3 regions of the Streptomyces sp. NPDC059499 genome follow, and region 2 is predicted to be linked to each of the others. Evidence: riboswitches for the same ligand, from Rfam matches in the RefSeq annotation. Region 2 holds a riboswitch; each other region holds the start of a gene.
What was found. Region 2 has a riboswitch for S-adenosylmethionine ahead of ACFW9O_RS30805 (hypothetical protein). Riboswitches for the same ligand answer to the same signal wherever they lie in the genome.
Positions count from the first base shown of each region.

Region 1: it holds a riboswitch for S-adenosylmethionine, as region 2 does, so the genes downstream of both, thrC (threonine synthase) here and ACFW9O_RS30805 (hypothetical protein) in region 2, are expected to answer to the same signal.
Region 3: it holds a riboswitch for S-adenosylmethionine, as region 2 does, so the genes downstream of both, ACFW9O_RS16280 (aminotransferase class V-fold PLP-dependent enzyme) here and ACFW9O_RS30805 (hypothetical protein) in region 2, are expected to answer to the same signal.

Region 1 is NZ_JBHYTT010000019.1:4,800-15,105, reverse strand. Features, by position in the region: gene ACFW9O_RS31345 (1-phosphofructokinase family hexose kinase) at 1-238, opposite strand, end outside; gene nagA (N-acetylglucosamine-6-phosphate deacetylase) at 425-1,579, opposite strand; gene ACFW9O_RS31335 (ROK family protein) at 1,579-2,511, opposite strand; gene ACFW9O_RS31330 (ABC transporter substrate-binding protein) at 2,741-4,018, shown strand; gene ACFW9O_RS31325 (DUF3263 domain-containing protein) at 4,029-4,268, shown strand; gene otsB (trehalose-phosphatase) at 4,360-5,220, shown strand; gene ACFW9O_RS31315 (trehalose-6-phosphate synthase) at 5,217-6,593, opposite strand; gene ACFW9O_RS31310 (glucosyl-3-phosphoglycerate synthase) at 6,650-7,600, opposite strand; SAM riboswitch class I at 7,754-7,881, shown strand; gene thrC (threonine synthase) at 7,899-9,194, shown strand; gene ACFW9O_RS31300 (MoaD/ThiS family protein) at 9,222-9,497, shown strand; gene ACFW9O_RS31295 (cold-shock protein) at 9,977-10,183, shown strand.
Region 2 is NZ_JBHYTT010000018.1:41,006-51,311, forward strand. Features, by position in the region: gene ACFW9O_RS30785 (pectinesterase family protein) at 74-1,159, opposite strand; gene ACFW9O_RS30790 (ATP-grasp domain-containing protein) at 1,275-2,066, opposite strand; gene ACFW9O_RS30795 (family 43 glycosylhydrolase) at 2,169-3,653, opposite strand; gene ACFW9O_RS30800 (arabinan endo-1,5-alpha-L-arabinosidase) at 3,635-4,618, opposite strand; gene ACFW9O_RS30805 (hypothetical protein) at 4,895-5,305, opposite strand; SAM riboswitch class IV at 5,355-5,465, opposite strand; gene ACFW9O_RS30810 (cytochrome P450) at 5,591-6,814, opposite strand; gene ACFW9O_RS30815 (cytochrome P450) at 6,811-8,100, opposite strand; tRNA gene ACFW9O_RS30820 (tRNA-Gln) at 8,403-8,475, opposite strand; gene ACFW9O_RS30825 (hypothetical protein) at 8,545-9,918, opposite strand; gene ACFW9O_RS30830 (YceI family protein) at 10,133-10,306, shown strand, end outside.
Region 3 is NZ_JBHYTT010000006.1:69,160-79,465, reverse strand. Features, by position in the region: gene ACFW9O_RS16310 (hypothetical protein) at 1-368, opposite strand, end outside; gene ACFW9O_RS16305 (heme-copper oxidase subunit III) at 565-1,185, shown strand; gene ACFW9O_RS16300 (c-type cytochrome) at 1,241-2,050, shown strand; gene ACFW9O_RS16295 (Rieske 2Fe-2S domain-containing protein) at 2,047-3,099, shown strand; gene ACFW9O_RS16290 (ubiquinol-cytochrome c reductase cytochrome b subunit) at 3,096-4,721, shown strand; gene trpD (anthranilate phosphoribosyltransferase) at 4,844-5,908, shown strand; SAM riboswitch class IV at 5,993-6,109, shown strand; gene ACFW9O_RS16280 (aminotransferase class V-fold PLP-dependent enzyme) at 6,283-7,659, shown strand; gene ACFW9O_RS16275 (Lrp/AsnC family transcriptional regulator) at 7,741-8,022, opposite strand; gene ACFW9O_RS16270 (rhomboid family intramembrane serine protease) at 8,019-8,771, opposite strand; gene ACFW9O_RS16265 (hypothetical protein) at 8,933-9,175, shown strand; gene ACFW9O_RS16260 (NYN domain-containing protein) at 9,213-10,306, shown strand, end outside.

The DNA.
Region 1 (10,306 bases), on a different contig from region 2:
CCGTGGGGCGGTGGGGGAGCGCCGCGAGCAGGTCGCGCAGGACGGCTCCGGTGGAGCCTCCGGCGAAGCCCGTGACCACCGTGTCGTGTCCCAGGGCGGAGAGCACCCGGGCCACGTTGAGGCCCTTGCCGCCCGGGCGTTCGGACATCTCGCCGATGCGGTGGCTGGTGTGCGGGACGAGGGCGGGGACGGTGGATGTGAGGTCGAGTGCCGTGTTCAGCGTGACGGTCAGTATCACCTGTACCGGCCCCCGGTTCCTTGGTCGTTCGTCCCTGCGCGCCGTCTCCTCCGCGGCGCCGTCCCGGTGATCATGTCAAAGAGACGGCAGCCGTCCCAGACCCCCGGGTCAACCGCCGTCTCTTCGTTACGTGTTCAACAGGGCGTCACCAGGGGGACGCGTCTGTGGAGACCGTCACGGCCGCCTTCATCCGAGAGGCGGTTCGACGATCCACTCGCCGCGGCGCATGACGCCCTTGAGCGCGAAGTCCGCGTCCAGGACCACGAGGTCGGCGTCCTTGCCGGGGTCGAGCGAGCCGACCCTGTCGTACAGGCCGAGCAGCCGTGCCGGGTTGGCGGAGATCGAACGCACGACGTCCTCGACGGGGATCCTGTCGACGGTGACGGCCCGTCGGAACGCCGTGTCCAGGGTCAGCGTGGAGCCCGCGATCGAGCCGCCCTCCACCAGGCGTGCCACGCCGTCCTTGACCTCGACGGCGAGCGGGCCCAGCACGTAGCGGCCGTCGCCGACCCCGGCCGCGTCCATGGCGTCCGTGATCAGGGCGACCCGGTCGGCGCCCGCGCGGTGGTAGGCGAGCTCCAGGGCCGCGGGGTGCAGGTGCGTGCCGTCGTTGATCAGCTCGACGGTGATCCGCTCGTCCTCGAGGAGGGCGGCGATCGGGCCCGGCGCGCGGTGGCCGAGCGCCGGCATCGCGTTGAAGAGGTGCGTGGCGACGGTGGCGCCCGCGTCGATGGCCTCGACGGTCTGCTCGTACGTCGCGTCCGTGTGGCCGATGGCGGCGATGACCCCGTGCTCGGCGAGCAACCGCACGGAATCGATGCCGCCCGGCAGTTCGGTGGCGAGGGTGACCATCTTGGCCGTGCCGCGTGCCGCGTCGAGCAGCTTGCGGACCTCGGCCGGGTCGGGGTCGCGGAGCAGTTCCTCGCTGTGGGCGCCCTTGCGGCAGGGCGCGATGAAGGGCCCCTCGAAGTGGATGCCGGCGAGCTCGCCCTGCTCCACCAGCTCGGAGAGCATGCCGGCCTGCCGGGCCAGGAAGTCCATGTCCCCGGTGACCGTGGAGGCGACGACGGTCGTGGTGCCGTGTTCGCGGTGGGTGCGTGCTCCGGTCAGGGCGTCCTCGGCGGTGCCGGTGGCGAAGGACGCGCCGCCGCCGCCGTGGTTGTGCATGTCCACGAAACCGGGGACCACCCAGTGGCCCGAAAGGTCGACGGTCCGGGCGCCCTCCGGCGTGCTGCCGGCGATCCGGGTGCCTTCGACGATCACCCGGCCGTCCTCGACCGTCCCGGTGGGAAGCACCACCCGGGCACCTGCGAGAACTGTGCTGTCTGCGCGTCCGGCCATCAGGCGGATACCTCCGTGGAGAGAAGATCCCAGGCGAGCAGCCCTGCGCCCAGGCATCCGGCGGTGTCCCCGAGGGCCGCCGGGACGATGTGAGGCAGCTTCTGGAACGTGACGCGTTCCTCGACAGCCGCACGCAGTGGTGTGAACAAGGTTTCCCCCGCCTCGGCCAGACCGCCACCGATGATGAGCGTGCGGGGGTCCAGCAGGGTCAGCGCGGTGACCAGTCCGGCGGCGAGTGCGTCGACGGCGTTCTGCCATACGCGCTGTGCGGCGGGGTCGCCCGACTCCACCGCTTTCGCGCAGTCCGCGGCGTCGGCGTCCGGGTCCCCGGACGCGGCGGCCCAGGCCCGGGTCACCGCGGACGCGGAGGCCAGGGTCTCCAGACAGCCGCGCTGGCCGCAGTTGCAGTCCGGGCCGTCCGGCCGGACCACGATGTGGCCGATCTCGCCCGCGTAGCCGTGGGCGCCCGCCTCGATGGTGCCCGCGATGCCGATGGCCCCGGCGATGCCGGTGCCCAGCGGCACGAACAGGAAGCGGTCCGCGCCCTTGCCCGCGCCGATCCGGCCCTCGGCGAGGCCGCCGGTCCTGACGTCGTGACCGAGCGCGACGGGCAGGCCGCCGAGCCGTTCGGCGAGCAGTTTCCGCAGGGGCATGTCCCGCCAGCCCAGGTTGGCGGAGTAGACCGCGATCCCGCGCTCGGCGTCGACGATCCCGGGCACGGCGACCCCGACGGCGACGGCGGGCGTGCCGAACCGCTCCTCGCCGTGCGCGCGCAGTTCCGCCGCGAACCCGAGAATGGTCTCGACCACTGCCTCGGTCCCGCGCTCGCGGCCGGTGGCCCGGCGCGCCTCGTGGAGCAGGGTGCCGTCGGCCCCGACCAGTGCGGCCTTCATTCCTGTGCCGCCCACATCGAGGGCGATGACGTGTCTCACGGAAGACAGTTTCGCCCGCCGACCCCTAAAAGGTCTAGTCCACTATCGCGGTTTGTTGACCATCCATACAAAATGACCTGTGTGTGCGCCCGTCCGTCCCCCCTCCGGCCGGGCGCGAGGGGTCGGATAGATTGCCGAATCGATACTCCGGTGGTGTAGACCTCCACGGTGGACGTGAGGCAGGATCGCGGCTCATCGCCGGATCGGTCATCGGTGCGAACCCAGAGGGATGGACAGTTCTGTGCAGCGGCGCTTGGTGGGTCTGACCGCGGCGGTGGCCGCATTCGGCATGACGGCAACGTTGTCCGGCTGTGGCACGGAGAGCGGTTCCAAGGAGGTCACCCTGAAGTTCGTCGCGGCCGACTACGGCACGGGCGCGGAGAACAGCTCCGAGAAGTACTGGGACGACGTCGCCCGGAAGTTCGAGAAGGCCAACCCCGGCATCAAGGTCGACGTCAACGTCCTCTCCTGGAAGGACGTCGACCGCGAGGTCGCCGCCATGGTGAAGGCCGGCGACGCCCCCGACATCGCGCAGATCGGCGCGTACGCCGACTACGCCAGCGCGGGCAAGCTGTACGACGCCGACGAGATGCTCGCCATCCGCACCTCGGCCAACTTCCTTCCCTCGCTCAGCGACGCGGGCAAGGTCGACGGGGAGCTGTACGGCCTGCCGTTCGTGGCCAGCACCCGGCTGCTGTTCTACAACAAGGAGCTGTTCGCGAAGGCGGGCATCGACGCCCCGCAGACCTGGGACGACATCCAGGCCGATGCCTCCGCGCTCAAGCAGCGTGACGTCACCTACCCCTTCGCCCTGCCGCTCGGCCCCGAGGAGTCCCAGGCCGAGACCATGATGTGGATGCTCAGCGGCGGCGGCGGTTACACCGACGACGTCGGCTCGTACAGCATCGACTCCCCTCAGAACATCGCCACCTTCAAGTGGCTGAAGGACAACCTCGTCGGCAAGGGCCTCACCGGCCCCGTCGCCCCCGGCAAGCTCGACCGCGCGACGGCCTTCGACGCCTTCACGAAGGGCCAGGTCGGGATGCTCAACGGCCACCCGACGCTGATGCAGGAGGCCGAGAAGAAGGGCGTCGACGTCGGCATGGTCCCGCTGCCCGGGATCGACGGGCCCTCCAAGGGCTCGATGGGTGTCGCCGACTGGATGATGGGCTTCAAGGAGAACGGCCACCGCGAAGAGATAGGCAAGTTCCTCGACTTCGCGTACACCGACGACAACGTCCTGGCCTTCGCCGACCAGTACGACCTGCTGCCCGTGACCGGCAGTGCCTCCGAGGTGATGGAGGCGGACGAGAAGTACAAGGCGCTGTACGACTTCCTCGAGGCGCTGCCGAACTCCCAGCTGTACCCGTTCGGCAAGACGTCCTGGGCGACGGCCAGCGAGGCGATCAAGGAGAAGATCGGCTCGGCCGTGGAGCCGAACGGCAACCCGGAGGGCATCCTCGGGCAGATCTCGGAGGAGGCGCGTCGGGCGGAGGCCGCGGAGTAGGTTGGTTGATATGACCGCAGCCGACGACCCGCTCCCCGACGAAGGGCGTGCGGTGCTGGCCCTGGAGCGGCGCTCCTGGGCCGGACCCGGTGCGAAGGAACGGGCGATCCGGGAGCAGCTCGGCATCTCGCCGGTCCGCTACTACCAGCTCCTCAACGCCCTGATCGACGACCGCCGCGCGCTCGCCGAGGACCCGGTGACGGTGAACCGGCTGCGGAGGGTGCGGGACGCGAGACGCGGGCGGCGCTGAGCCCCCGGCACCGCCGGACGGATGTCCTCGCCGCCGGACCGGGTTGATCGTGCCCCCACCACGGGCGCCCCGTCACCGATACGCTCGGAGCATGGGCAGCAACCCGGACCAACCTCTGCCGACCCCGTCCACCCAGGCCGGCCGTGAAGGCCTCGCCGCGCTCCTCGCGCGCCCCGACCGCGCCGTGATCGCGCTCGATTTCGACGGCACCCTCGCCGACATCGTGCCCGACCCGGAGCAGTCGCGGGCCCATCCCGGGGCCGTACCCGCACTCGCCGCGCTCGCGCCGCAGGTCGCCTCCGTCGCCGTGATCACCGGACGCCCCGCGGGCGTCGCGGTCCGGTACGGCGGCTTCGCCGGGGTGCCCGGCCTCGATCACCTCGTCGTCCTCGGGCACTACGGCGCGGAACGCTGGGACGCCGTCACCGGTACCGTGCACGCCCCCGCCCCGCACCCCGGCGTCGCCGCCGTCCGCGCCGAACTCCACGGCGTCCTGCACGAGGTGGGTGCCTGGCACGGCACCTGGATCGAGGAGAAGGGACAGGCCGTCGCCGTACACACGAGGCGGGCCGACGACCCGCAGGCGGCCTTCGAGTCCCTGCGCGAACCCCTCGGGCACCTGGCCGCCCGGCACGGGCTGATCGTCGAACCGGGCCGCCTCGTCCTTGAGTTGCGCCCGCCGGGCATGGACAAGGGAGTGGCACTCGCGGAGTACGTACGGGAGGCCGGCGCCGGGTCCGTCCTGTACGCCGGGGACGACCTGGGCGACCTCGCCGCGTACGCAGCCGTCGAGAAGCTCCGCGCCGAGGGGCCGGACGGCACCCCGGGCCTCCTGGTCTGCAGCGGCACGGAGGTTCCCGAACTCGCCGAGCGTGCCGACCTGCTGCTGCCGGGCCCGGCGGCCGTGGTGGGCCTGTTGGAATCCCTGGCCCGGCGCATCGGGAAGCTCTAACCCCGCAGGGCGTCCAGCTGGTCCAGGAACCACTGCTGCGGCGGCAGCGCGGTCGCCGCGGCGGCCAGCCGCTTCGTGCGGGCGCTGCGCTCGTCGTCCTCCATCGTCAGCGCCTCGTGCAGCGCCGCCGCCGTGGCCGACACGTCGTACGGGTTGACCACGACGGCGTCCTCGCCGAGCTCCTCGTAGGCTCCCGCCTCCCGCGAAAGCACCAGCGCGCAGCCGTTGTCGGAGACGACCGGGACCTCCTTCGCGACGAGGTTCATGCCGTCGCGGATCGGGTTGACCAGTGCCACGTCCGCCAGCCGGTACGCCGCGAGCGAGCGGGCGAAGTCGTCGTCGACGTGGAGGATGACCGGGGTCCAGCCCTCCGTGGCGTACTCCGCGTTGATCGCGTCGGCGACGCGCTGAACCTCGGCCGTGTAGTCGCGGTACACCGCGAGGTCCTGCCTGGAGGGGTACGCGAACGCCACGTGCACCACCCGCTCGCGCCATTCGGGGCGCTCCTCCAGCAGGGCGCGGTAGGCGTGCAGCCCCCGGACGATGTTCTTGGAGAGCTCGGTGCGGTCCACCCGCACGATCGTCCGCCTGCCGGCGCCCACCTGCTCCCGAAGCGTCTCCATCCGCTCGTCCACGTCCGCCTCGTGGGAGCGGCGGCGCAGGAAGTCCGCGTCGGCGCCCAGCCCATGCACCCCGATCCGGGTGCGGCCGGTGCCGCCCAGGACCTCCGTGCAGCAGCTGATGAACGCGTCCGCCCAGCGGCGGGTCAGGAACGCGGCCCGGTCGGCACCCAGGATGCCGCGCAGCAACTGCTCACCGATGTCGTCGGGCAGCAGCCGGAAGTAGTCGACGGGGGCCCACGGGGTGTGCGAGAAGTGGCCGATCCGCAGATCGGGGCGCAGCTCGCGGAGCATGCCGGGCACCAGCGACAGGTGGTAGTCCTGGACCAGGACCACCGCGCCCACGCCCGCCTCCTCGGCGAGGGCCTCGGCGAAGGCGCGGTTGTACGCCTCGAACGACGCCCACTGCCGACGGAACTCCGCGTCGAACACCGGCTCCAGCGGTGTCTGGTAAATCATGTGGTGGACGAACCAGAGCACCGAGTTGGCGATGCCGTTGTACGCGTCGTCGTGGACTCCGGCGTCGATGTCGAGCATGCGGACGCCGGGCTCCGACAGGCCTCGCCGGACCGACTCGCGGTCGCCGTCGCTCAGGGCCGCGCACACCCACAGCTTGTCCTCGACGGCGCTCAGACCGGAGACGAGGCCGCCCCCGCCGCGCTTCGAGTCGAGCGTGCCGTCCTCGCGCAGCGCATAGGACACGGGGCCGCGATTGGACGCGACGAGGACCTGGGCAGAGTGCTCGGAGACCATGTACCCGAACCTAGCCCGTTCGGGAAGCCGCCAAACGCGAAGCCAACCGCGAAACGTCACGCCGCGTGGCGGGACGCGTACTCCGTGATCTCCCGCATCGGCGGCCGCTCCTCGGTGTCCACCGCATGGGTGCGCGGTACGAAGCCGCTCTCGCCCCGCTCGAACTGGGTGAGCACGGGCCGCACCAGATGCCCCCGGGAGAGCCGCAGCTGAGCGGTGCGGTAGATCGCCGCCGCCATGCGGCCGAGCGCCTGGCCGTCCTGGTGGCGGTGCTTGCGCACGCCGACGTCCACCTGCGCCAGCGCGTCCAGGCCCACGGTGTGCAGGGCGTCGACGAGCAGGCCCAGCTCCACCCCGTAACCGACGGGGAAGGGGAGCCGTTCGAGCAGGGAGCGGCGTACGGCGTACTCGCCGCCCAGCGGCTGGACGAAGCCGGCCAGCTGAGGCCAGTGCAGGTTGAGCAGCGGGCGTGCCACCAGTTCGGTGACCCGACCGCCCTGGCCTGCGGCTTCTCCCAGGGGGCGGTCGTACATGGCCTTGACGAACTGGACCTCGGGGTCCGTCAGCAGGGGGCCGACGATCCCGGAGACGAAGTCCGCGGAGAAGTCCTTGAGGTCGGCGTCGATGAAGCAGACGATCTCACCGCTGGTCACCAGCAGTGACCGCCACAGCACCTCGCCCTTGCCGGGTACGGCCGGTATCCGGGGGAGTATCGCGTCCCGGTGCACCACCCTGGCACCCGCCCGGCGGGCCACTTCGGCGGTGGCGTCGGTGGAACCGGAGTCGATCACCACCAGCTCGTCGACGAGCCGGACCTTCTCCATCAGCTCGCGCCGGATCTCCTCGACGATCGCTCCGACCGTCTCCTCCTCGTTCAGGGCGGGCAGGACGACGCTCACCCGGGCGCGGCGCGGATCCCTCGCGCGCGCGGCCGTGAGGCGGTCGAGCGGGCGGTCGTCGGCCGACCAGGAACGCCTGGTCAGCCAGCGTTCCACCTCTTCCAGCACGGTCGATACTCCCTGTATGTGATCCATCTCGCGGTTCGGACGACTATCTCAATCGTCCAGGGCTTCGGTTACAGTCTTGAACAACGCGGATGACCCTCGCATGTCGGGGTCGGTCCGCGAATAAATGCCCGGATCGATGGTCCGGTGCCATAGCGCTCATCCAGAGGGACTGAGGGAACGGCCCGTTGAAGTCCCGGCAACCCCCCTGCCGACCGCAAGGTCACGGTGGGGAAGGTGCCAATTCCGTCTTGTGGCGAAATACGCCGCAAGGAAGATGAGGAGAAAGGGCTCCGCCATCATGTCTGTTCAGACAGTTGCAGCGAACACCGATTCTTCTGCCGTGGACCTCGGTTCCGCCGCAGCACTTTCCTGCCGCGAATGCGGCGAGCGTTTCGAGCTCGGTCCCATTTTCGCCTGTGCGTCCTGTTTCGGGCCGCTCGAAGTGGCGTACGACCTGCCGAGCGGCTCCCCGGAAGAGCTCAAGAAGCGCATTGCCGAAGGCCCCGACAACATCTGGCGCTATGCGCCGCTGCTGCCCGTTCCGGCCGATGTCGCGAGCAAGCCCAACATCAACCCCGGCTTCACGAAGCTGGTCAAGGCCGACAACCTCGCCCGTGAGCTGGGCGTCACCGGCGGTCTGTACGTCAAGGACGACTCCGGCAACCCGACGCACTCCTTCAAGGACCGTGTCGTCGCGATCGCCGTCGAGGCCGCCCGCGCCTTCGGATTCACCACCCTGTCCTGCTCCTCCACCGGCAACCTCGCGGGTGCGGTGGGCGCCGCGGCGGCCCGCGCCGGCTTCCGCTCGTGCGTGTTCATCCCGCACGACCTGGAGCAGGGCAAGATCGTCATGGCCGCGGTGTACGGCGGCGAACTGGTCGGCATCGAGGGCAACTACGACGACGTCAACCGCTTCTGCTCGGAGCTCATCGGCGACCCGCTCGGTGAGGGCTGGGGCTTCGTCAACGTCAACCTCCGCCCGTACTACGGCGAGGGCTCCAAGACCCTGGCGTACGAGATCTGCGAGCAGCTCGGCTGGCAGCTGCCCGACCAGATCGTCATCCCGATCGCGTCCGGGTCGCAGCTCACGAAGATCGACAAGGGCCTGCAGGAGCTGATCAAGCTCGGCCTGGTCGAGGACAGGCCGTACAAGATCTTCGGTGCCCAGGCCGAGGGCTGCTCCCCGGTCTCCACCGCCTTCAAGGCCGGGCACGACGTCGTACGGCCGCAGAAGCCGAACACGATCGCCAAGTCCCTCGCGATCGGCAACCCGGCCGACGGCCCGTACGTCCTGGACATCGCCCGGCGCACCGGCGGTGCCGTCGAGGACGTCAACGACGAGCAGGTCGTCGACGCGATCAAGCTGCTGGCCCGCACCGAGGGCATCTTCGCGGAGACCGCGGGCGGTGTGACGGTCGGTGTGACGAAGAAGCTGATCGACGCCGGTCTGCTGGACCCGACGCTGACCACCGTCATCCTGAACACCGGTGACGGCCTGAAGACGCTGGACGCCGTCGCCCCGACGACCGGCCTGTCGGCCACGATCCGGCCGAGCCTGGACGCGTTCCGCGACGCGGGCCTCGCCGCCAGCTGACCACCCGAGACCGAAGGAAGGCACCCCATGAGCGTCAAGGTCCGTATCCCCACCATCCTCCGCACCTACACGGGCGGTCAGGCCGAGGTCCCGGCCGAGGGCACGATCCTCTCCGAGGTCATCGAGTCCCTGGAGAACAACCACCCGGGCATCGCGGCCCGCGTCCTGGACGACCAGGGCAAGCTGCGCCGCTTCGTGAACGTGTACGTCAACGACGACGACGTGCGCTTCGAGGGCGGCCTGCAGACCGCGACCCCGGACGGCGCCGGCATCTCGATCATCCCGGCCGTCGCCGGAGGCTGACCCGCCGAGCACCGTGCCCGGAGGCCGGCCGCCGGGCACCGTTGCCGGAGGCCGAGCCTCCTGTACGACTTCACAGCGTGAACACCGTTGCCCCCTCCGCAAGAGAAGCGGAGGGGGCAATTCTGCATGGTTGAGCGCGGTACAGTTGGGGAAGTCCCCTCCGCTGCCTGTGCCGCCCGCATATGAGAATGCGCCCGGTCGCGATAAGAAGCAGCCAAAGTACGTGAACTCCTTGCGCCATAAGTGGCCTTTGTCAGGCCCGACTTGCCCTGGAATCTTGTGAGTTGCACCTATCCGGGCGTTCAGCTGTGCCCAGAATTCTCGTCCGATTGCCCTGTTGCAGAGGGCAGTTGGGCAGATACATTCGGCCGCGGTCGACGCGTTCCGGCGCACGCCACCCTCTCCTGTCGGAGGGTGAGTTCTGACCCGGGCCCGCGAAGTGCGGTCCTGTGCAAGGGCCAGTAATAGGGGAGTTAGGCATGGCTCAGGGCACCGTCAAGTGGTTCAACGCGGAGAAGGGGTACGGCTTCATCGCGGTCGACGGTGGTGCGGATGTTTTCGTCCACTACAGCGCGATCCAGATGGACGGGTACCGCACCCTCGAAGAGGGTCAGCGAGTTGAATTCGAAATCTCGCAGGGCCAGAAGGGGCCGCAGGCGGACATGGTCAAGCTCGCCGTCGGCTGAGCTCGGCGCGGTCGGCCAACGACACTACTCACACACGCAGGGCCCGTACCTCCGAAGAGGGGTACGGGCCCTGCGTGCGTCCCGCGAGCCCCCGGCGGTTGTCCACATCTGGAGGGGGACGCT
Region 2 (10,306 bases):
ACAGGGACTGTCCAGAGTGGCGTCGAAGCGCTTCGATCGCGTGGATCCCCGGCTGCTTCCAGCACACCGTGACTCAGGATGCCGACGGTGTCCACCCGGCCAGCCAGTCCGCGGTCTCCTGGGCCGCGGCCTGGGAATCCGAGAGCTGCGGCCGGTTGCTGCTCGCCGAACCCGCGCCCGGCCCGGTGTTCCTGTACTCGGCGAAGCGGTCGTCCTTCCAGGAGAAGCCGCTCATGTCGGTCCACGGGGCGGATTTGATCGCGGCACCGAGCGTGGTGTTCCGGAAGGTGGCCATCGGGTCGAGGGAGGCGTCGCCGCCCGCGTGCCAGGGCCGGCCGAGGTAGAAGCTCGCCGCGGAGACGTCCCCGTTGACGGTCGAGTTGTTGATCAGGAAGCCCTTGCGGTCCGCGGCGGTACTGGGCGCGGTGATGTAGCCGGCGGAACTGCCGTCCCATCGCTTCTTCAGGGTGATGACCGACCTGTCGATCACCGCGCTGGCCCGCCCGAAGATGAAGTCGACGTTGCCTACGACGTAGGAGTTGGTCATGTAGACACGGCCGGACGTCGTCTTGGACGCGGTGTCGAGCAGCAGGGTGTCCTGGTCTCCGGTGACGATGACGGAGTCGAGGAAGACCTTGTCCGCGGCGGTGCGCAGGGCGACGGCCTGCAGTCCGCTCATGTTCTGGTGGGCGGCCTCGTCGAAGTCGTTGGAGATCGTGAGGTTGCGGGCCTGGAAGCCGTTCGCCTCGGCTGCGACGGTGGCGCTGCCGCTCGTGCCGTAGGTGCCCGACCCGTCGGGTTTCTGCGTGCCGGAGGCGTTGTCGTACACGATGACGGTGTCACCGCGGCCGGATCCGCTGCCCTGGAGCGTGACGTTCTGCTTGGTGGAGGGGATCTTCACCGTCTCGCGGTAGGTGCCGGGCTTGACGGAGACGATGACGCGCGCGGTGTTGCCCGCCGGTATCGCGTTCACGGCGGCCTGCACGGTCGTGTACTGACCGGTGCCGTCCTTGGCGACGGTGAGGGTGCTCGCCGCCGGGGTGCCCGACGCCGACCCGTGCGCCTGCACCGACACGACGGCCACGAGCGCCGCCGCTCCCGCCACCAGGGCGCGGCCCTGTCGGGGGGCGGCCGTGGTACGTCGTCGATTCGCTGCCATGGCCTGGTCCGTTCCGTCGGGAAGAGGTGGGGGTTCCTGCCGGTAGTCGCCACGACCGCCCGAAAGGTTGCCACGGCTCGTGGCCGGATTCCGGGCCGGGGGCCGGAGGCCCGTCTCACACGCTGCGGAACCGCAGGTCCCGTTCCCGGACCAGTCCTCGGGGCCCCGCGGCCCGCAGCACCACGTCGAGCGCACCGGCCGGATCGGCCGCGTACACATTGCTGAACCAGGCCATGTTGGCCTCGACCACGGCCCACCGCTCGGTGTCCCGGCTGCCGGCACCCCGCATCCGTCCGACGTCGACCACCACGCCGCTGGGCAACGTGACACCGCACGCGTCCGCCAGCCGCTCCGCGAAGTCCCGGATCCCGGTCTCCTCCGGGTGCCCTTCCAGGGGCGCGGCGTCCAGTCGGCCGAAGGTGGCGTACTGGGAGCCGGTCCGGACCTCTCCGTCGAGCAGGAAGAGCCTGAACTCCTGTGCCCAGGTCACCACTTCACTGACCTGGACCAGCGGGTCGCTCCCGGGTGAGGTCACCTGGAGCGCGCTGCCGTCCTCGTACACGGCGGCAGGGAAGCTCTTGTCGGTGGGCGGTTTCACGAAGACCGGACCCTTCTCGCTGCGGGCCTCCGACAGCTTGACGCGCCTGATCCTGCGTCCGGTGAAGGCGTACGGCAGAGCGTCCAGCCAGCCCTCGTCCGGTTCCAGGAGTGATATCCCCAGGGGCCCGGCGGCCTCCGCGGCGAAGTGCGGGCCACCGTAGTAGTGCGCGCGCCCGCTCCCCCGCAGCCGGTCCGGGATCCCGTCCCGGGGCAGGATCACGACCTCCGTACCGCGCTCGCGCGCCGCGTCCGCGAGGAGCCCTGCCGTGGTGGAACGGTGCGGGGCGAACGCCAGGAGAGGGACCATACGACCGCAGCCTAGAACCTCTCGTGACGAAGGACCCAGGGGTCCGGGTGGCGGCCCGGACCCCTGGGTCCTCCCCTCGTCCGGATCACGCGGCTCGGGGCCTCAGGCTGCCGGAGTGAGCTTCCACTGCTGGCAGTTGTTGTTCAGCCACGACCACTGCCGTACGTCCGCACCGTCGGCGGCCGAGCAGTCGGCCACGTCGGCGACCTTCCCGCTCGCCCGGTTGACGATGCGTACCCAGCCGCCGGCAGCCGTGGTGACGAGGCCGAAGCGCTGGCAGGTGTTGTTCAGCCACGACCACTGGCGCAGGTCGGCGCCGTCGGCTGCGGAGCAGTCCGCCGTGTCGAGCACCTTGCCCGAGGCGACGTTGACCAGGCGGCTCGTGTCGTCGCCCTGGTCCTCGATGCGCCATCTCTGCTGTGTGCCGCCGTTGCACGTCCACTGCTGGACGTTCGCTCCGTCGGCGGTCGACGAACCGTTCACGTCCAGGCACTTGCCGGTGGCCCTGTTGACCACCGTGTACGCGGTCGGCGTGGCCGCGCTCTCGCCGGAGGGCCCGGCCAGTGTCGTACCGAGGGCGACGGGCGTGCCGAGGTTCGGTGTCCCGTCGCTGTTCCACGTGAACTTCTGTGCCCGCGCCGTCCGCCCGTTGTCGCAGCCGTCGGACGCCGCGTCGTTGGCGTGGTAGACGATCCAGCTCTCCGTGCCGTCGGGTGAGGTGAAGAAGCCGTTGTGCCCTGGCCCGTACACTCCGGCGGCGTTGTTGCGCTGGAAGACCGGGGTGGACTTCTTCGTCCAGGAGGAGGCGGAGAGCGGGTTGGATCCGGTCAGGGTGAGCTGCCCGAGTTTGTAGTCGGGGGTCCAGCAGCCGCTGGCGGAGTAGACGATGAACGTCTTCCCGCCGCGCTGCAGCACCTCGGCGCCCTCGTTCACCGTGCCGCCCGACTTCTCCCAGTCGTACGTCGGCGTGGAGATCGTCGAGAACGAGCCGCTGAGCGTGTACGGGTTCGACATCGGCGCGATCACCAGGTTCTGCGTACCGCCGCCGCTCGCACTGCCCAGCAGGTACATCGAGCCGTTGAGCGTGAGCACGCTCGGGTCCAGCATCCAGGTGCTGCCGAGCTGGTTCCTGTACGTGTACGGGCCCATCGGGTCCGTACCCGCGCTCTGCAGCACGTGCACCCGCTGGGTGGGGTTGTAGTCGGCGATGTTCTGCCCGGCGACGAAGTAGAGGTACCAGCGGCCACCCGAGTAGTGCAGTTCGGGTGCCCAGATGTTGCAGCAGCGCGAGGCGGCGTCGCCCTGCCAGACCTGCACGCTCGGCGCGGTCGCGAGCCCGGCGAGGGTCGGCGACCTGCGCATGGTGATGACGTCGGTCCAACTCGTCGACACCAGGTAGTAGTTGCCGTCGTGGTACGAGATCCAGGGGTCGGCTCCCTTCTGCGCCTTGACGGGATTGGTGTACGGACGCCCCTCGGCGGCCTGTACGGAGGACGTCCCGGACGGCGCCGCCTGCGTGGAGGCCGGCTGCCCCAGCGCGAGGGCCAGCAGGAGGGCGCTCAGCAGGGTCAGTAGGCGACGGGCCATCCGCTGCTCCAGTTCAGTAGGTTGACGCCGAGCTTCGGGGTGCCGTTGTCCTGGCCGTCGTAGTAGTGGTAGACGAGCAGGTCGCCGTCGGAGTCGGCGAGGATCGACTGGCCGCCGGGGCCGATGTACCGGCCGTGGGACTCCATGACGGGGGTGCCGCCGTTGCTGCGCATGTTCACGCCGTTGCGGTCGTAGTAGGGCCCGGTGACACTCGTCGCCCGGCCCACCTTGATCTTGTACGTGGAACTGGTGCCCGCGCAGCAGGTGTCGTACGAGGCGAAGAGGTAGTAGTAGCCGTTGCGCTTCACGAGGGAGGGCGCCTCGACCGCCTTGGTACCGGTGGGGCGGGAGGCGAGCGAGCGGCGTGCGGTGTCTCCGGCGTACTGCTTGCCGGTCGACGGGTCGACGCGGATCATCTTGATCCCGGTCCACCAGGAGCCGAAGGACAGCCACCACTTGCCGTCGTCGTCCACGAAGAGGTTGGGGTCGATGGCGTTGTAGTCGCTCGACGAGTTCGAGGTGTAGACGATCCCGTAGTCGCTCCAGCTGCCCGCCAGGCCGGTGGTGGACGCCGCGAGGCCGATCGCCGACGTGTTCGACCCGAAGGACGAAACGGCGTAGTACATCAGGTACTTGCCGCCGCGGTAGGAGATATCAGGGGCCCACGGGTCCGATGCGGAGGAGTAGTTCTTCCACCAGCTCGGCTTCGTCGTGAAGGCGTTGCCCGACCGGCCGAAGGCGGTGCGGTCGGTGGAGGTGCGGAGCTGGAGGCCCTCGCCGGTGGAGTAGAGCAGGTACTGGCCGGACGTGCTCCGGATCATGGTGGGGTCGTGGACGACGATGTCGCCGTTGACGACACCGGGGTTGGGGTACGCGGACGCGCTCGTCGGCACGAGCGCCAGCAGGAGCGCGGCGGGCAGGGCGGCGAGGGTCCTTCGCGGAATTCTTGTCGGGATGCGGCTCATCAGGAGACCTTCTTCGGTCGTGTCGGGGTACCCGGCAGTCGTCACCGAGGGCCAGGAGGTTGCCATGCGCATGACATTGACGTGTTCGACGTGCCGAACGGCGCTCGTAACTCCGGACGAGCGGCCAGGACGGGACCGTAGAATCGAACACGTCTTGCGTCAACGGATTGAGCGCGCATTCGACGAAAACCCGGACTCTGTCCGGTATCACGAACGGACCGGCCCGCCCGAAAGGGGCGGTGCCGGCCGAACGCAACCGTTCCTGGGGCTGGTCGGCTACAGCCCGTAGGTGAAGTTCCCGCGGCCCGTGTGCTGGGGATCGGGTGCGGTCGTCCCGCACAGCGGTCCGCCCTCGGTCCCCACGTTCACGAGGCCGGTCGCCTCACCGCCGAGGCCGACGAAGCGCAGCGCGTGCCAGCGCGGCAGCCAGTACACGCGCCCGCGGTGGTCCGTGAGCAACTCCCGCAGATCGGCGGGAGCGTGCATCCACACCTCGGGCAGGCCGCCGGGGTGTTCGAAGGCCGCGCGAAGGACCAGCCAGCCGTCGTCGCGGACATCGCCCGCGGTCAGCAGGAGTTCCACGGCCTGGCCGGGTTCCTGTACGCACTTCTTGGCGTGGATCCAGTGCACGTGGTGGCCGGGCGCGTAGCGCGCGCAGGCGTCGTGGTGAATGAGGTGGGGAAGCATGGCTGTTGTCGCCTTCCGGGGTCCTGGACCCCGGGGGCCCGTCCCCGGTGGTCCGCTGTTCCCCGCACGGTGCCGCGCGGAGCGGGTCGTCACCCGGAGCACCCGCAGCGGAGCGGGGTGCCGTCCAGCGAGCCGGGGCTTTCCACTGGAACTCATGACCCGTCAAAAGCGTAACAGGAGCCGGGAGGACGTCGGGGCCGCCGGACCACCCCCCGCGTACGGGCGCGATGCCTCCCGCCCGTACGCGTCCCCGCCCTCGCGCATGCCCTCCTGATCCGACCCGCCTCAGCCGTGCAGCAGGACGGGGAAGGCCTCCATGTCGTTCTGCGTCATCACCGGCAGCTTGCGGATCTCGTCGTCCGGTATCGCGAGCTTGAGCGCGGGGAAGCGTGCGAAAAGGGCGGGGAGTGCGATGCCGGCCTCCACCCGTGACAGCGCGGCACCGGGGCAGATGTGGGGGCCGTGACCGAAGGTCATGTGCCGGATCGGTGTCGGACGGGTGATGTCGAAGGAGTCGGCGTCCTCGCCGTGGTGTTCGGCGTCGCGTCCGATGACCCGGTAGGAGATGACGACGCCCTCTCCCGCGGCGATCACCTGGTCGCCGACCTGGATGTCCTCGGTGGCGAAACGCATCAGCAGGTGCGTGGTGGGCGTGTCCCAGCGCAGCGTCTCCTCGACGACCGTCTCCCACGGGATCTCCCCGTCCAGCACCATCCGCAGCTGGTCGGGATGGGCGAGCAGTGCGCGTACGGCGTTGAGGATGAGCCCGATCGTGGTCTCGTGCCCGGCGGCCACCATGGCCTTGAGGTTGCCGACGACCTCCTCCTCGGTGAGGGGCTCGCCGCCCTCGTCGGCCAGGATCAGCGCACTGGTGAGGTCGTCGGTGGCCCGCGCCGTCTTCTCCCGTACGAGATCGGTGTAGAAGACGTCCAGCTCCCGCAGCAGCGCCAGACGCTCCTCCTGCGGGGTGAGCATGGAGAAGAAGGCCTTGTACTGCTTCGTCAGCATCGGGAACTGGTCCTCGTCCACCCCCATCAGCAGCCCGACGACCCGCATCGGCAGCGGCTGGGCGAAGACGGCCTTGAGGTCGACGACCCCGTCCTTGCCCTGCTCGGCGAGGGCGTCGAGGAGCTCCTCGGTGAACTTCTCGATGGCGGGGCGGACCGCCTCGAGCCGGCGCGGGGTGAGCGCCTGGGAGGTCTTCGTCCGCAGCCTCCTGTGCTCGCCGCCGTCGACCGTGAACATGGAGCGACCGGCATCGATCATTCCGATCAGGGGCCACGCGTGGGTGACCTCCCCGCTCCTCCACAGCCCCCAGGCGTCCAGGTCCTTCACCAGCCGCGGGTCGACGAGCAGTTGACGTGCCTCGGCGTGCCGCGTGACGGTCCACGCCGGGACCCCCAGCAGCTCGATGCGCGCGAGCGGCCCCGCCTGGCGCAGCTGCTCGGTCTCACCGTCGAGGTTCTGGACCATGGGGTCGATGACCACGGTCGCGTGAGGGCAGTTCACAGCAGATCTCCTGTCGTACGTACGGGAGCGAAGCGGACGGGGAGCGCGTTCATCCCGCGCAGGAAGGCGGACGGCCGCCGGACGAGGTCCTTCTCGGCGACGGCGAGTTCGAGATCGGGCAGCCGGTCGAGGAGGACCTCGATCCCGGTACGGGCGATGATCTCGGCAATCTCCTGCGCGGGGAAGGGGCAGCGGTACTCACCGTGGCTGAAGGCCAGGTGCGCGCTGTTGCTGCCGTGCCTCGTGGCACCGCCGGACCCCAGGTCCTGGCGTACGAGGGGGTCGGTGTTGGCCGCCCCCAGACCGAGCAGCAGCATGTCCCCGGCGCGGATCGTCCGTCCGCCGAGCTGGGTGTCGCGGACCGCCCAGCGGCCGGCGAGGATCTGGGTCGGGCTCTCCTCCCAGAGGACCTCGTTCATGGCGTCGCCGACGCTGCGCCGACCGCCGACGAGCGAGTCGGCGAACTGGTCCTCGGTGAGCATCAGCCGCAGGGAGTTGCTGATCCAGTCGGCCGTGGTCAGATGGCCGGCGGCGGTGATGGCCATGAGGTCGAGCGCGTACTCCTGATCGGTGAACGGCTCCGGGTTCGCGAGCATCCGGGAGGTGATGTCGTCCCCGGGCGCGTCCCGCTTGACCGCCACGAGCCGCTGCATGTGCTCGGCGAACCGCCCGTACGCCTCCTGCGCGCCGGGCCCCCCGTCGGCCAGGTCCTTCAGGACCCGGGCGATGTCCGCTCCTTCGGCGTCGGGGAAGCCGACGAGCCGGGCGAGGACGAGCAGGGGCAGCGGTTCGGCGAACTCGGCGACGAGGTCGGCCGTGCCCCGGCTGCAGATGTCGTCGATGAGGCGGTCGGCGAGCTGCTCGCAATGCCCCCGGATCTCGAACGGATCGGCGCTCTCGAGCGCGGGCACCACCATCTCGGCATGCCGCCGGTGTTCGGCGCCCGCGGTGAAGTAGATGGACGGCATCGGGCGGCCGACCATGGGGAGCAGCGGCCAGTCCTCGGGAATGTGCTCCCACTGGTTCCATAGCCCGACATCTCTCGGGAACAACTCGCCGTCACTGGTGACCTGGTGGAGCTCGCGGTACCCGACGACCAGCCAGGCCGGGAAGCCGCCGGGGAGCTCGACCGGCACGACGGGCCCGTACTCGTGCCGCATGGTCCGGTAGAGGGCCTGCGGTGCGGTGTGGAACTCCGGGCCGCTGAGCGGTACGGGGGCGGTGGCGGCGTGCGCGGGGCAGCCACCGCCGGATGCGGGCGCGGCGGACGGACGAGGGGTCGTCATCGTACGGACTCCTGGGAGACGGCTTCGCGCGTTGCGGCCATACGATCAACGCGGGACCACTATAAGGAGGTTGAGTGAAGCATCGGGCGCCAATCGCGCCGATTTCCGACCTTTAACGATCACGTCATACCCCGGCCGATTCGCGAATGATCGCAAACGGACAGATCACGCTCCGGGACGCCGGAGGCTGATTGCTGTTGCTGCGGCGCTCGATCACGGGCAATCGACGAGAGCGCTCCCGAGAGCCTCAACGGGCCTTTCCCGAGCCCAGTTTGAGCAGGTCGGGTGCGAGGTGAGAGCGGCGACGAGGGCAGGATTCGAACCTACGTCCACCCGGGATCAGAGCCGGGCGCTCCTCCGCAGAGCTTCCTCGCCGCCACGTCGATCATGGCCGGGGGCGCTGTTCCGGGCAACCGGTTTTACCCGAGGTCCTGGGGCCGTCGGTCACAGCCACTCTCTCGCCGCCGCACGCTTGCCCTTCCCGGAGAACACTCCGGCGGACCGGAGGGCACTGGCCATGAGCGGGTCCCGCACGGCAACGCCGTGGACCAGTTCGGGCGTCCGGCGGAAGGCGACTGCCTCGACCGTGGGCCTGGGGGCCGTCCAGGCGCCGGCGACCGGGTCCATCCGATGCCGCGCGCAGACCTCCTCGACCAGTGAGCGCGGGCATTCCCGCTCTCCCCGGAGCACTTCCCAGGGCAACGGCAGCTCTGCCCAGATGTAGGTGTCGGGGTGCAGCCCGCCGCCGCTCATGCGGTGCCAGTACGCCACATCGGCAGCCATCAGCCGGGGCACCTTGCCGGGGCAGACGCGATCCAGGATCTGGTCCTGGCCCAGCTCGGACAGGATCGCGAACCAGTGGGCCCGGGCCGCGTTCCACGCCTGTGCGGCCTGGTTCCACGTCGATGAGTCGTCGCCTCGGCGCACGATCATCGTGTCGCGCTCCAACGGATGCCGGTTCCAGGCGTCCTCCAGCAGTTCCGCGACCTGGCGCAGGAAGCCGTTCCACCGGACCAGCAGGTGGGTGATGTCCTCGTCGGACACCGCGCCCAGCACCTCCGACGTGGGGTGCACGTGCGCGACCGCAGACCAGCAGGTCCGCTCAGGATGCGCGCGCAGGCGCTGGAACAGTGCGTCGGCGACCTCGTCGTAGACCTGGCGCTGCCGGCCGTTGGTGAACACACTGCGCATGTAGCCCCGTGCCGTGAAGTACGCGATGAAGGCCGCCGTGTCCGGATCCGTGGCGAAGAGGGCGTACGGCAGTGCGTGGGCGAGTGCTCCCTTGCCCGTCATGGTCACCTCGCGGCGGCGTCGCTCGTGGATCAGCCGCGCCAGCTTCGCCTCCGTACGGCGCAGGAGACGGAAGCGCTTGTTGTACTGGCGCTTGGAGACCTCACCGAGACCGGCAGCAGCTCGCTCGGCCCGGTCGAGACGGTCCACGCCGAAGTCGTTCTGTCCGTACGCGCGACCTATGGAGTCGCCTGCACGCCGGATGACTTCCTCGATCCGGTCCGGATCGTCTCCCGCACTGTCCGGAAGCTCCGGCACATCCGCGAACAGGCATGCCACACGGGCGAGCTGTCGTTGCGCGCCGACCGGGCGGGCGAAGTCCTCCCGCATGGAGGTGTAGCCGTGCCAGAGGTTGCGCAACGAATGCTCGGCGGCCTTCGCGAGTGCCGCCTCCGTGGCCGCGTCGGGTTCGGTGCCCTGGGCCGCGTACAGATCCTGGATGAGCCGGGCCACATCCTCCGGGCGCCTGCGCCGTGTGAGCGAGGCATGCAGTTCACGGAGGAGTTCTTCGACTGTGGGCGACGGCATGGGCGTCACCTTGCCATTCCTCGGCCACGTACCCAACTGGATATCCGCAGGCCGCAACCCCGGATCCCCGGACCGGTGACGGGTACCAGCACGCCGTTCGCGCCGTACCGATGGCGCCGACCGGAACTCCACCCTGTGAAAGTCTGCTCATGAATGGTCGGGTTTCCCCATCCGGCCTTGCGGGTGCTGCTTACCCCCGAGTAACAAGATGATCATGAACCTCTTCAGCCGCAGTTCCACCCTCCGACGCACAGCGGCACCGACCGCCCCGGTGGCCTCCACGCCCCCCACAGCTGCGGTGGTGCCGGATCCGGCCCTGGCGGCTCTCACAGGAGAGTGGATGATCGACCCCGCGCACAGCAGGATCGGGTTCTCCGTGCGGCACGCC
Region 3 (10,306 bases), on a different contig from region 2:
GCGGCCAGGGCGTCCGCGAAGTCGACCGGGTCGACCGGATGCGTCACCGCGGAGTCGGCACGGCTCCACGTGGCCAGCCAGGCGTCCTGGGGGCGCCCGATCAGCAGGAGCACCGGCGGGCAGTCGAAGATCTCGTCCTTGATCTGACGGCAGACGCCCATACCGCCCGCCGGAGCCGTCTCGCCGTCCAGCACGCAGACATCGACACCGCCACCGTCCAGCGCGCTCAGGACGGCCGGGAGGGTCGCGCACTCCAGGAACTCCACCTGTGGCACGTCGGCAGCAGGCCTGCGGCCCGCGGCCAGCCTCACCTGCTCACGGGTGTTGGCGTCGTCGCTGTAGACCAGGACCGTGGCGGTCGGCTGCATTGTTCCTCCGTGACATCCGTGTCTTCGGGGCGCTCTGAGCTCTCGGGGCATGAACCGTTGGGCGGATCGTACTCCGGCGAACAGCCTGTCAGCACCGTTGACGACAGCGTTTCGCTGGGCCGTTCGGTGAGGACACACGTCACTGACACACCGAACGGCACCCCCCGGAGTGAGGGCGGGATAAGCGACCGACATAATGTCGGTCGTGGCGACAGCAACGACAGTAGAAACCGGGCACGCGCACCCGTCGGTCAATCGGCCGAACCTCACCAGCGTCGGAACCATCATCTGGTTGAGTTCCGAGCTGATGTTCTTCGCGGCCCTCTTCGCGATGTACTTCACCCTGCGATCGGTGATGGGACCCGCTCACTGGAAGGAGATGGCCCACCATCTGAACTTCCCGTTCTCGGCGACGAACACCACGATCCTGGTGCTTTCCTCTCTCACCTGCCAGCTCGGCGTATTCGCCGCGGAGCGGGGCGATGTGAAGAAGCTCCGCACCTGGTTCATCATCACGTTCGTGATGGGTGCGATCTTCATCGGAGGCCAGGTTCTCGAGTACACCGAGCTGGTCAAGGAGGCGGGTCTCTCCCTGTCCTCCGACCCGTACGGCTCGGTGTTCTACCTGACGACCGGCTTCCACGGTCTGCATGTGACAGGCGGTCTCATCGCCTTCCTGCTCGTACTGGGCAGGACATACGCGGCCTCGAGATTCACCCATGAACAGGCCACCGCCGCCATCGTCGTGTCCTACTACTGGCACTTCGTCGATGTCGTCTGGATCGGCCTGTTCGCCACGATCTACATGATCAAGTAACCGGGCTCGCACCCACCCACCATCGACGCAGAAGATCCTGACACCGGGGTAATCCGTGAAAAAGCTCTCCGCACGACGACGCCATCCGCTGGCGGCGGTCGTCGTACTACTCCTCGCGCTGGCGGCTACCGGGGGGCTGTACGCCGCGTTTGCGCCTGCGGGTAAGGCGCAGGCCGACGAAACCGCCCAGTCCCTCGCCATCGACGAGGGCAAGAAGCTCTACTCCGTAGGCTGCGCCAGCTGCCACGGAACCGGCGGTCAGGGCACCACCGACGGGCCGTCCCTCGTGGGCGTCGGCTCCGCCGCCGTCGACTTCCAGGTCGGTACCGGACGTATGCCGGCTCAGCAGCCGGGTGCCCAGGTACCGAAGAAGCCGGTCATCTACTCCCAGGCCGAGATCGACCAGCTCGCGGCGTACGTCGCGTCCCTGGGCGCCGGTCCGATCACGCCGACCGACAGCCAGGTCGACCCCGCGGGTGCCGACGTGGCCAGGGGCGGCGACCTGTTCCGTACGAACTGCGCGCAGTGCCACAACTTCACAGGTGAGGGCGGCGCGCTGACACACGGCAAGTACGCCCCGAACCTCGAAGGCGTGAGCCCGAAGCACATCTACCAGGCCATGCAGACCGGCCCGCAGAGCATGCCGTCCTTCCCCGACAGCACCATGCCGGAGCAGGAGAAGAAGGACATCATCGCGTACATCAAGACCGTCAACGGTGACGACGCCGAAACCCCCGGTGGCCTCAGCCTCGGTGGTCTCGGACCGGTCAGCGAAGGTCTGTTCGCGTGGGTCTTCGGGCTCGGCGCCCTCGTCGCAATTGCCGTTTGGGTCGCGGCCCACACCGCTAAGGCCAAGAAGTCATGAGTAGCCAAGAGATTCCAGAAGAGGTCCTGCCCGCAGAGCAGGACACCGCGCACGGCGCGGTAGAGGGTGCCGGCGATCCGTTCGCCGACCCCGGGCTGCCGGCCCACCGGCCGCGCATCCAGGACATCGACGAACGTGCCGCGCGCCGCTCCGAGCGAGCCGTCGCCTTCATGTTCACGCTGTCCATGCTGGCGACGGTGGCGTTCATCGCCTCCTACGTCATCTTCCCGGTCGACCAGATCGTCTACATCTGGCCGTTCGGGCACGTGAGTTCGCTCAACTTCTCCCTGGGCCTGACCCTGGGCGTGGCGCTCTTCTGCATCGGAGCGGGGGCCGTCCACTGGGCGCGCACCCTGATGTCCGACGTGGAGGTCGCCGACGACCGGCACGCCATCGAGGCCGAGCCCGAGGTCAAGGCGAAGGTTCTCGCCGACTTCGCGGACGGCGCCGAGGAGTCGGCGATCGGGCGGCGCAAGCTGATCCGCAACACCATGTTCGGCGCGCTGGCCCTGGTGCCGCTCTCCGGCATCATGCTGCTGCGCGACCTCGGCCCGCTGCCGGAGAAGAAGCTCCGCGTGACCCTGTGGGCCAAGGGCAAGCAGCTCATCAACATGAACACGATGGAGCCGCTTCGTCCCGAGGACGTCGTCGTCGGTTCGCTGACCTTCGCCATGCCCGAGGGCCTGGAGGAGGACGCGCACGACTTCCAGACGCAGATCGCCAAGGCTGCCCTGATGATCATCCGCATCGAGCCGGACAACATCAAGGACAAGCGTGAGCGTGAGTGGGCCCACGAGGGAATCGTGGCCTTCTCCAAGATCTGTACCCACGTCGGCTGCCCGATCAGCCTGTACGAGCAGCAGACGCACCACGTGCTCTGCCCGTGCCACCAGTCCACCTTCGACCTCTCCGACGGCGCCCGCGTCATCTTCGGTCCGGCCGGTCACGCCCTCCCGCAGCTGCGGATCGGTGTGAACAGCGAGGGCAACCTCGAGGCGCTCGGCGACTTCGAAGAGCCCGTCGGTCCTGCCTTCTGGGAGCGCGGATGAGTACTGCGACGGATTCAAAGCGCAAGGCGCCCGCCGGTGAGCGGGTAGCCGACTGGGCAGACGGCCGGCTGGGCATCTACGGCCTGGCCAAGGCCAACATGCGCAAGATCTTCCCGGACCACTGGTCCTTCATGCTCGGTGAGATCTGCCTCTACAGCTTCATCATCATCATCCTCACGGGTGTGTACCTGACGCTGTTCTTCCACCCGAGCATGAACGAGGTCGTGTACCACGGCTCGTACGAGCCGATGCAGGGCATCCGGATGTCCGAGGCCTACGCCTCGACGCTGGACATCAGCTTCGACGTCCGCGGTGGTCTGCTCGTTCGGCAGATCCACCACTGGGCCGCGCTGATCTTCCTGGCCGGCATGTTCGTGCACATGATGCGCGTCTTCTTCACGGGTGCGTTCCGCAAGCCCCGTGAGATCAACTGGATGTTCGGCTTCCTGCTGTTCGTCCTGGGCATGTTCACCGGGTTCACCGGCTACTCGCTCCCGGACGACCTGCTCTCCGGTACGGGTGTCCGCTTCACCCAGGGCGCCATCCTGGCGACGCCGATCGTCGGTACGTACCTCTCGATGTTCCTGTTCGGCGGGGAGTTCCCCGGCGGCGACTTCGTGGCCCGGTTCTACTCGATCCACATCCTGCTGCTGCCGGGCATCATGCTCGGTCTGGTCGTGGCCCACCTGATCCTGGTCTTCTACCACAAGCACACGCAGTTCGCGGGTCCCGGCAAGACCAACAAGAACGTCGTCGGCATGCCCCTGCTGCCGGTGTACATGGCGAAGGCCGGAGGGTTCTTCTTCCTCGTCTTCGGTGTCATCACCGTCATCGCGGGCATCGCCTCGATCAACCCGATCTGGGCCCTCGGCCCGTACCGCCCGGACCAGGTGTCCACCGGCGCCCAGCCCGACTGGTACATGGGCTTCGCCGAGGGTCTGATCCGAGTGATGCCGGGCTGGGAGATCAACCTGTGGGGCCACACGCTCGTCCTGGGTGTGTTCATCCCGCTGACGGCCTTCGGCCTCGTGCTGGCGGCGATCGCGGTCTACCCCTTCATCGAGTCCTGGGTCACCGGGGACAAGCGCGAGCACCACATCCTGGACCGTCCGCGCAACGCCCCGACCCGTACGGCCTTCGGTGTCGCATGGATCACCGAGTACGTCATCGTCTTCATCGGTGGTGGAAACGACCTGTGGGCCACGCACTTCCACCTGTCGCTGAACGCCATCTCGTGGTTCGTCCGGATCTTCATCTTCGTGGGCCCGGTCATCGCGTTCATCGTGACGAAGCGGATCTGCCTCGGCCTCCAGCGCCGCGACAGGGACAAGGTGCTGCACGGACGCGAGTCCGGCACCATCAAGCGCCTGCCGCACGGTGAGTTCGTCGAGATCCACGAGCCGCTCAGCCAGGGCCAGCTGCACACGCTCACCGCGCACGAGCAGTACAAGCCGATCGAGATCGGCCCGACGGTCGACGAGAACGGTGTCGAGCGCAAGCCTTCGGCGCTGCAGAAGCTGCGGGCCAAGCTCAGCAAGAGCTACTACGGCGAGCAGAGCCAGATCGCCAAGCCCTCCGCCGAGGAGTACAAGGAGATCACCAGCGGCCACGGCCACCACTGATCACCTGAGCTGATCGCCACAGCAGGAGCCCCGTCCATTCGATGGACGGGGCTCTTCGCTGTCTCCGGGGCTGGATAGGGTGGGGGGATTCTTCTATCGGCTGTGGACCCCAGGAGCGGACCATGAACGTTGTGACCCCGGACGGCGGCGACAGCGTGGCGGACCGTTCCTGGCCCGGCGTGCTGATGCCCCTCCTGCGCGGCGAGAGCCTGACGGCCGAGGACACCGCCTGGGCGATGGACCGCATCATGAGCGGCGAGGCCACCGACGTGCAGATCGCCGGCTTCGTGATCGCGCTGCGTGCCAAGGGCGAGACCGTCGACGAGGTCACCGGACTCGTACGCACCATGTACGAGCACGCCCACACGATCCAGGTGCCCGGCCGCACGGTCGACATCGTGGGCACCGGCGGCGACCTGGCCAAGACGGTCAACATCTCCACCATGTCGGCGATCGTCGTCGCCGGGACCGGCGCCAAGGTCGTCAAGCACGGCAACCGCGCCTCCTCCTCGGCGAGCGGGGCCTCCGACGTGCTCGAGAAGCTCGGCGTCAACCTCGAGCTGACCCCGCAGGGCGTCGTCCGGGTCGCCGAGGAAGCGGGCATCACCTTCTGCTTCGCGGTGAAGTTCCACCCCGCCCTGCGGCACGCGGCGAGGGCCCGCAAGGAGCTCGGCACGCCGACCACCTTCAACATCCTGGGCCCGCTCACCAATCCGGCCCGGGTCCGCTCCCAGGCCGTCGGCGTCGCCGACCTCAAGATGGCGCCGATCGTCGCGGGCGTGCTCGCCGACCGGGGGAGTTCGGCGCTGGTCTTCCGGGGCGACGACGGCCTCGACGAGCTGACCACCACGGCGACCTCCCGGGTCTGGATCGTCCGGGACGGCGCCGTGCGCGAAGAGGCGTTCGACCCGCGGGACGTCGGCCTGGACCTGGTGCCGGTCTCGGCGCTGCGCGGCGCCGACGCCTCGTACAACGCGGACGTCGCCCGGCGGATGCTGGACGGGGAGACAGGCCCCGTACGCGACGCGGTGCTCCTCAACTCCGCTGCCGCGCTGGTCGCGCTCCACCCGGGCGAGGGCACGCTGAACGAGCAGATCGCGGCCGGGATCGCGAAGGCCGCGGAATCGATCGACTCGGGTGCCGCCAAGCGGGCGCTGGAGCGCTGGGTGGCCGCCAGCAACGCCTGAGGCAGGGCCGTGTGGAACGGGGCGCAGTCCGGATCGCGGACTGCGCCCTTGCGCATGTGGTCAGGTATGGCAAGATGCTGCGCAGGTCATGAGTGACAGCGAATAAGCCCCGGCTCGCTGTCCGGCAACCCTCCGTCCGTGGCGGGGTGCCCCGGGTGAAGACCAGGCCGCAGGCAGCGAGGTCTGTGGCAAGCGCGGGCCCCTAGGCATCTGTGAATGCCAACCCCCGGGGTCCTGGTCCCCAGGGAGCCTCTTGTGAGCAAGCGAATGCGATAGGGCTCAACGCCCTCTTCCGCGCACCCTCTTCTTCTTTTCCCGCGCTGCCGCGTATCTGCCGGCGTCGGGATTTCGCCTGCCTGTTACGGGAGTTCGCCATGTCTGTCTCCACCGCTGCCGCCGACCAGACCATTTGTGCCCCGCTGCCGGTTCTGGGAGCCGATGTCACTGTTCCTCTGGTTACGGGCGGCGAAGTCACCTATGCCGCCCTCGACTACGCGGCGAGCGCCCCGGCCCTGCAGCGCGTGTGGGACGACGTGGCCGCCTACGCCCCGTACTACGGCAGCGTGCACCGCGGCGCCGGCTACCTCTCGCAGCTCTCCACGGACCTCTTCGAGAGCAGCCGCGTCACCGTCGCGGAGTTCCTCGGCTGCCGTGCCGAGGACCAGGTGGTCTTCACCCGCTCGACGACGGACTCCCTCAACCTGCTGGCCGCCGCACTCCCCGCGGACTGCCAGGTGTTCGTGTTCGAGACCGAGCACCACGCCTCGCTGCTGCCCTGGCGCGACGCCCGCGTGACCTACCTCGACGCCCCCCGTACCCCGGCCGAGGCCGTCGTGACGCTGGAGCGCGCGCTGGCCGGCCGCGACCCCTACGGCCCCGCGCTGGTCTGTGTGACGGGCGCGTCGAACGTCACCGGTGAACTGTGGCCGGTGCAGGAACTGGCCGCCGCCGCCCACGCGCACGGTGCCCGGATCGTCCTCGACGCCGCACAGCTGGCACCCCATCACCCCGTGGACATCGCGGAACTGGACGTCGACTGGGTCGCCTTCTCCGGGCACAAGCTGTACGCGCCGTTCGGCTCGGGCGTCCTCGCGGGCCGGGCCGACTGGCTGCGGGACGCGGAGCCGTACCTCGCGGGCGGCGGCGCCTCCCGGAAGGTCGCCCGGCGCGCCGACGGCGGCGTCGACGTGGAGTGGCACACCACGGCCGCCCGGCACGAGGCCGGATCGCCCAACGTGATCGGCGTCTACTCCATCGCCGCTGCCTGCAAGGCCCTGACCGAGGCCGGGTTCGACCAGCTCGTCGCGCGTGAGCAGCAGCTCGTCACCCGGGTCCGTGAAGGCCTGGCCGAGGTCCCCGCGGTCAAGGTGCTCTCCCTGTTCGGCGACGACGCCCCGAGGGTCGGCGTCATCTCCTTCGTGGTCGAGGGCTGGAACAGCTCGCACTTCGCCGCGGCGCTCTCCGCGGAGTACGGCATCGGGGTCCGCGACGGCCTGTTCTGCGCCCACCCGCTCGTACGGACCCTGCTGGGCAGCGAGCCGCAGGACCCGGGCGAGTGCGGCGCCCCGGAGGCCGAGCCGGGCGAGCGGTCCCTCAACGCCATCCGGGTGAGCTTCGGGGCCGGTACGCCGGACGAGCACATCGAGCGGTTCCTGGGCGCGGTCCGGGAGCTGGTGGGCGCGGGTGCCCGGTGGACCTACCGCACCGAGGACGGGCGCTGCGTCCCGGACAGGGGCGCTGCGCAGGTCTGACCCGGCCGGGTACGGCTTCGGCCGGGGACGGGAGGCGATGGCCCCGTCCCCGGCCGAAGCCGTACGCCGTGTCCGGTCGTCCTACGCGTCGAGACCGATGGCGAAGGCCGCCTCGAGGTCGTGCTGCGAGTACGTGCGGAACGCCACGTGCGTGTCGGTGCCCTCGACGCCGGGGATCTTGCTGATCCGGCCGGGAATGACATCCGCCAGATCGTCGTGCTTGGCCACCCGGACCATGGCGATCAGGTCGTACGTACCGGTGACCGAGAAGACTTCGCTGACGCTGTCCAGCGCGGCGACGGCCTCGGCGATCTCGGGGATCCGGTCCACGCTGGTTTTGATGAGCACGATCGCGGTGATCACGGCTGGCTTTCTCCCTCGGTGGCCGTGGCTGGAGACTTCACTCTAGCCCCACCCCGGTAGCGCCCCCAGGCGTAGAGGAACCCGGCCGCGAAGCCCGCGACATGGGCGAGGTAGGCGACGCCGGGGCCGCTGCCCGCGCCCTGCGCGGCCAGCCACTGCAGCGCGAACCAGAAGACGAGCACGATCCAGGCGGGGAAGCGCAGCGGCAGGAAGAAGAGGAACGGGAAGAGACTGGTGACCCGGGCCCGGGGGAAGAGGTAGAGGAACGCGCCGAGCACCGCCGAGATCGCCCCCGACGCGCCCACCAGGGTCTGGTCGGAGCCGGAGTGCGCGACCGCGTAGACGACCAGGGCCAGATAGCCGCAGCAGACATAGAAGAAGACGAACTCGGCCCGGCCCATGCGCTCCTCGGCCATCGCCCCGAACACGTACAGGAACAGCATGTTGCCCAGCAGGTGCAGCCAGCTCCCGTGCACGAAGAGGGCGGTCAGCGGGGTGAGGGCGGCGTGCGCGGAACCGTCCAGGAGTTCGCTGGGGATCACCCCCCACCGCTCGAAGTACCCGGCCTGCGCGGCGAGCAGGGCGTCCGCCGTGCCGTAGGCCGGATTGAACCCGGAGAGCGGGCTGATCAGGAACACGGCGGAACAGGCCGCGATGAGGCCGTAGGTGACCGGTGCGCCGCCCGCCGAGGCCGCGGCCCCGAACTCTCTGGCCCGCTCCCGCCACCCGGCATCCCGCCAATCGATCACGTACAGAGCATGACGCACCGGCGGAGAACGTGACAGATCGCCTCGCCGTGCCGATGGGTAAACGCGAGGCCGTAGGGTTACCGCAGGACATCGCAGTTCGACGGCGCACCGCGAGATCGAAGACCTGGGCAGTACGAGACTCGACGAAAGAGGACGCAACGATGACGACGGTTCCCACGCCCACCGACGGGACCCGCTGGCGCTGCACGCTCTGCGGCAACCTCACCCGCTTCGATGTGACGCGCTCCTCCAAGGTCGTGGAGTACGTCCACCTCGACCTGGCCGGGGAGTCGAGTGTCGAGGAGCGGGAGGTGGTCAGTGAGACCATCGAGTCCGTGCGCTGTCGTTGGTGCAACGCGGTGGACCAGATCGAGCTGGTCGACCGACCGGGTGCCGACTCCTGACGGGGCTGTGCGGACAGACATATTGGGGTGATGGATGGTGGAGCAGCCGACAGGCGGCGCCGGACCGGCCGACGCGGCCGACGGCGCCGCGGAGTCGCTCGACCGTCCGCTGCCCGAAGGCGTGCGCCGCAAGGTCGTGGCGCTCGTCTCCGACGCCTTCGGCGGCCTGACCGTCGGCGAACTTCCCCCACAGCTCAGGCAGTACGCCCGCTTCACCCCGACCAGGCGCGCCAAGTTCGCGGGCAACGCGATGGCGGCCGCCCTCGAGAGCGATCCGGTCTTCCGCCGGCGCATCGGTGAGCGGATCGGCCAGGGCCAGCCGGAGCTGGCCGCGGCGCTGGAGTCCGGCGCGCCGCCCGCCGCCGCCGATCCGGTCGATGTGGCCGCGGCGGCGTACGTGCTGCGGCCGGCCGGCTGGGTCAAACTGGTGGCCGCGGCGGGCGAAGAGGTCCAGCGAGCCGACGCCGAGCGGGTGGACGAGGAGACCCGGCGCGAGCTGGAGAGGCTGCGCGAGGAGCTCGCCCACGCCCGCAGCCACACCAGGAGCGAGACCGAGCGGCTGCGTTCGGAACTGGACGCGGCCCGCAAGGAAGCGGAATCCCTGCAGCGCAAGCTGCGCAGCGCCCTGAGCGAGGTGAAGCGCGGCGAGGCGGCCCTGCGCAGGGGCAGCGCCGAGACGGACACCGTGCGGGCCGAGGCGGCCGCCCAGGTGTCCGCTGCTGAGAGCGAGTCCCGGCGCCTGAAGGCGCGCCTGGCCGAGGCGGAGACCTCTGTCGAGGCGAGCCGCAGGGCGGCCAGGGAAGGGCGTTCCGTCGAGGACATGCGGCTGCGGCTGCTCCTGGACACCGTGCTCGACGCGGCTCAGGGGCTCCGCCGTGAACTCGCGCTGCCGCCCTCCTCGATCCGCCCGGCCGACAGTGTCGAGGCGGTGGAGCCGGGCCGCATGTCACCGAAGGACATTGCGGCCAGGGCCCTTTCGGAGACGGATCCGGCGCTGCTCGACCAGCTGCTCGCGCTGCCGCAGGCGCATCTGATCGTGGACGGCTACAACGTCACGAAGACCGGCTATCCGCAGATGCCGCTGGAGAAGCAGCGGTTGCGGCTCCTGGGCGGCCTCTCGGTCCTCGCCGC